Regions from separate parts of the Nissabacter sp. SGAir0207 genome, predicted to be linked through region 2. Evidence: predicted binding sites of a transcription regulator. Region 2 holds the regulator's gene; the other holds the start of a gene.
What was found. The regulator Fur, encoded in region 2, represses iron uptake genes when iron is present. The targets are predictions, from matches to a motif close to ATAATAATGAGAACNACTATCAA.

Region 1 (2,403 bases), on a different contig from region 2:
TGGCTGTTCCTGTTGGAGGGCGTGCCGAGCATTCTGCTTGGCCTGCTGGCGTTCCGCCAGTTACCGGACAGCTACCATCAGGCGGCCTGGCTGGATGCCGAGGAGAAAGCCCAAGTTGGCCGCGCGCTGGCAGCGGATGAGGCAGACGCTGGCCCAGTGCGCGCGCGCTTTCGCGACGGCTTTTTCAACCTGAAAGTCTGGATGCTCGGTGGCATCGACTTCTCCATTCTGCTCAGCGCCTACGCGATGGGGTTCTGGATGCCGACCTTTATCAAGACTGCTGGCGTTACGGATCTGACCCTGATTGGCCTGCTGACCGCGGTGCCCAGCCTGGCGGCGTTGGTCGGCATGTTGCTGATTGGTGCCAGTTCGGACTACCACCGCGAACGGCGCTGGCACATCATCGTGCCCTTTATGGTCGGTGCCGCCGCCATGGCCGCCAGCACCTTCTTTACCTATAACGTCACCGCCACCGTGCTGCTCTTTTCGCTGGCGCAGGCGGCGATCATTGGCGCGGTGCCGGTGTTCTTCAGCCTGCCCGGCACCTTCCTGAAGGGCACCGCCGCCGCCACTGGCTTTGCGCTGGCCTGCTCCCTCGCCAATATCGCCGGGCTGGTCAGCAACTCGCTGATGGGGCTGGCGTTGGATCTGACCGGCAAGAGCGGTGGCGCGCTGTGGGTATTTGCCGCCAGCCTGCTGCTCAGCTCTTTGCTGGTGGTGGCGCTGCCAGCCAAACTGGTCAATCGCTAACCCCCGTCTAACCGGCCCCCGTGGGCCGGTTTTTCGGCCATTCCCACCCGTTTTATATAGTTAAATCTGACTACTGTTCAACGCAGGTGAAGTTATATCTTAACGCCACTTTTCCCGCCGTTGGCCGCCCCGCCGCTGTTTTCCCTTTATTCTGGCTTATCTATTCCGTTTAGCCCTTTCTTATCAGGGGGATAAAAGTATAGCCACTTGCCACAACTCTGAAACATCTTCTTGAATCGTGTCGTTAATAATGATAATAATTATCATTAGATTTAAATAATGTGAATTGATCGCATCCACGACCCCATGAGGCCGCGGGCGATATTGCCTGACTCACACGCGTTGCTCTTTCTGTTTAACTCGAAAAGATTTTTATAGGGATTATGAATATGTTGTCGGCTTTTAATTTGAAGCGCTCCAGCCTGCTGTGTTCCCTCGCGCTGTTTGTGCCCTTCGCCTCCCTCGCGGAAGATACTGTTGTCGTCACGGCCCAGCCTGCCGACACCGCTGATGCCCCCACGCAGGGCTACACGGCAAAAACCAGCAAAAGCGCCACGAAAACCGATCAACCTCTGATTACTACCGGCCAGGCAGTGTCAGTCGTGACCCGCCAGCAACTCGATGACCAGAACGCCACCACCCTCAATGCCGCCCTGAACTATACGCCGGGCGTGTTCACCAACTTTGCTGGCGGCGCAACGCGTTATGACACCATCTCCCTGCGCGGCTTCCACGGCGGCGACGTCAACAACACCTTCCTCGATGGCCTGCGCCTGCTCAGCGACGGCAGCAGTTATAACGCCTTGCAGGTTGACCCGTGGTTCCTGGAGCGCATTGATGTGGTGAAAGGCCCCGCCTCTGCGCTGTATGGCCAGAGCATCCCTGGCGGTGTGGTAATCGAGACCACCAAGCGCCCACAATTTGCCTCGGAAGGCCATTTCCGCCTCTCCGCCGGTAACTTCAATACCAAGGGCGGCGCGTTTGACTACACCGGTGCGATCAATGACCAGTGGGCGTTTCGCCTGACTGGCATGACCCGCAGCAGCGATACCCAGTATGACCACCAGCGCGAGGAGCGTTACGCCATCTCCCCGCAACTGCTGTGGCAACCGGATGAGAACACCTCCCTGCTGTTGCGCGCCTACCTGCAAAAAGATCCTTCTGGCGGCTACCACTCCGCCGTGCCCGCCGATGGCAGCCTGTATGGCGACCGCCTGAGCCGCGGTTTCTTTGATGGCGAGAGCAGCCACAACGTCTTCAAGCGTTGGGAGCAAATCTACAGCTACGAGTTCCAGCACGCCTTCAATGACACCTGGTCATTCCGCCAGAATGCCAGCTACACCCACTCCAATACCAAGCTGGAGCAGGTTTACGGCGCGGGCTGGAATGCCGATCGCAGCGAGATGAGCCGCTACTACTCGGGTGAGGACTCCACGCTGGATGCGTTCGCCATCGATAACCAGCTGGAAGCCGATTTTGCTACCGGTATGCTGGAGCATAAGGTGGTGCTCGGTTTCGACTTCCAGCACTTTAGCAATGACGCCTCCTCTGAATACGCGACTGCCACCTACCTTAACCCCTATACCGGGGAAACAGGCGGTGATGCGCTCTCGATTTACAGCAGCACGCACACCAAAACCCAGTACACCCAGA
Region 2 (2,403 bases):
GGCGCAGACCGCCGGCGAGTGGGCAGCCAAGGGTTATGAGATCACCCTCTCCAACCCTGACTACCTCTACTTTGACAAACCCTACGAGGTCAGCGCCCGTGAGCCGGGTTACTACTGGGCCACGCGCGCCAGCGATGAAGCCAAGATCTTCAGCTTCGCGCCGGACAACCTGCCGCAGAACGCCGAGACCTCCGTTGATCGCGACGGCAACGCCTTCACCGCCCGCGGCGATGCCCCGTGGCCGGGCGCGCACGGCATGTCCGGGCAGGCGTGGAGCGAAACCATCCGCACCGACAGCGACCTGGAGTACCGCATCTACCCGCGCCTGATGGTGCTGGCGGAGCGCGCCTGGCACCGCGCCGACTGGGAACTGCCGTACCAGCCTGGCCGGGAGTTCCAGGGCGGCAAGACCCATTGGGTCAACCGTGACCAACTGGCCGCCGACTGGCAGCGCTTCGCCAACCTGATGGGGCAGCGTGAGATCGCGAAGCTGGATCGGCAGGGTGTCGCCTACCGGCTGCCCGTGCCGGGCGCGCGCATCAATACCGGCGTGCTGGAGGCAAACGTGGCGCTGCCGGGGCTGGTTATCCAATACTCCGTGGATGGCAAAAACTGGCAGGCGTATAACCCGCAAGCCAAGCCCACGGTAGGGGAGAAGGCGTGGGTGCGCACTCTCAGCCCGGATGGCAAGCGCGTCAGCCGCAGTGAGGAGGTCGCCCTCTGACGATATGGTCCCGCCCGGCCAGCGCGCCGGGCGGACAACAGGCGAAAAAAAACCGCATCAATGCGGTTTTCACTGGCAGTTGCCTGCCGCTCCCGTGCTGACGGGAGCTTTATACTGCGGGGGGCGTCCTGCGTCCCGCAGGTTGGTTACTTGTCGTGCAAACCTTCGTTTTCGCGACAATCACCGGCTTCACAATGACCATAGAGGTAGAGGCTATGGTTGGTCAGCTTGATGCCATGTTTCTTGGCAATTTCACGCTGGCGGATCTCAATAGATTCATCACTGAATTCAATCACTTTACCGCAATCAAGGCAGATCAGGTGATCGTGGTGCTGCTGCTGCGTCAGCTCGAATACGGACTTGCCGCCTTCAAAGTTGTGACGGGTCACGATGCCAGCGTCGTCGAACTGGTTCAGCACGCGGTAAACCGTGGCCAGACCAATCTCTTCGCCCATATCAATCAGCTTCTTATAAAGATCTTCCGCACTGACATGATGGCATTCCGGATCTTGCAGCACTTCCAGGATCTTAAGTCTGGGAAGCGTGACTTTCAGGCCGGCCTTCTTTAATGCGGTGTTATTGTCAGTCATGCGGATTCTGTCCTGTTACTATGCTATTCACGTTGAGGCATACAGCCTATGACATCAGGCGGCGCAACGGTTTTAATTGCGTCTCATTATAGAACTCACGGGTTCAAAAGAAAACGCCGCCTGTTAACGCCGTTCGCGCTACTGTTAATGCACTGTTGCAACGCGTTGATGGATAGGAAATACACCGGCGCCAGTGTACCCCGATACTGTATAAAGTTACAAACTTGTAGCCGATCTTTTGGCGTCTGGCGGGATAAATCCGGCCCGTTCGGTCAGAAATCGACACCCCGGGCCGTGAGGGGGCTTAGCCGATGATCTCGGCCAGGCTCAGCTCTTCGGAGATCTGCTTCACCCAAGCATCGACGCGCTCGTTGGTCAGCTCCGGCTGGCGGTCTTCGTCAATGGCCAGACCAATGAAGTGGCTGTCGTCGGCCAGGCCCTTGGAGGCCTCAAAGTGGTAGCCAGCTACCGGCCAGTGGCCGACCAGCGTCGCGCCGCGCGGCTCGATGATGTCACGCACGGTGCCCATCGCGTCGCAGAAGTACTCCGCGTAATCTTCCTGGTCGCCGCAGCCAAACAGCGCCACCAGCTTGCCGTTGAAGTCGATCTCTTCCAGCGTCGGGAAGAAGTCATCCCAGTCACACTGCGCTTCGCCGTAATACCAGGTCGGGATGCCCAGCAGCAGGATGTCAAACTTTTCCAGATCTTCTTTGCTGCTCTTGGCGATGTCATGCACTTCCGCCACATCGGCACCCAGTTGCTTCTGGATCATTTTGGCGATGTTCTCAGTGTTTCCGGTGTCAGATCCGAAGAAGATTCCCACTACGGCCATATAATTCTTTAACCTCTTGTTCTTAATTAATTTACCTGCCATTGACAGGTGCGGATGCTGCTGATGATAGCAAAGTCACCGCGGGGTGAACATCATCACGCCGCCGCGCCCTGGGAGCCAGCCGGCTTCCCAACAGCCAGAATGGTCAAATATTCTATCGGCCAAATGGCGCGGGTGTTATCGCCTTTGTGTGCTTGCGGCGCTTTTTTCCTGCATTGGTGCCCTGCGATCAAAGACATCCGCGGGCAAGCGTGAGG

Region 1: C1N62_RS20610 (TonB-dependent siderophore receptor) is a predicted target of Fur. The motif match lies at 995-1,017, and genes of this name have one in related genera.

The regions. Positions count from the first base shown of each region.
Region 1 is NZ_CP028037.1:304,119-306,521, forward strand. It holds gene C1N62_RS20605 (MFS transporter) at 1-750, shown strand, start outside; gene C1N62_RS20610 (TonB-dependent siderophore receptor) at 1,140-2,403, shown strand, end outside.
Region 2 is NZ_CP028035.1:2,732,196-2,734,598, reverse strand. It holds gene C1N62_RS12120 (beta-N-acetylhexosaminidase) at 1-724, shown strand, start outside; gene fur (ferric iron uptake transcriptional regulator) at 871-1,314, opposite strand; gene fldA (flavodoxin FldA) at 1,619-2,146, opposite strand.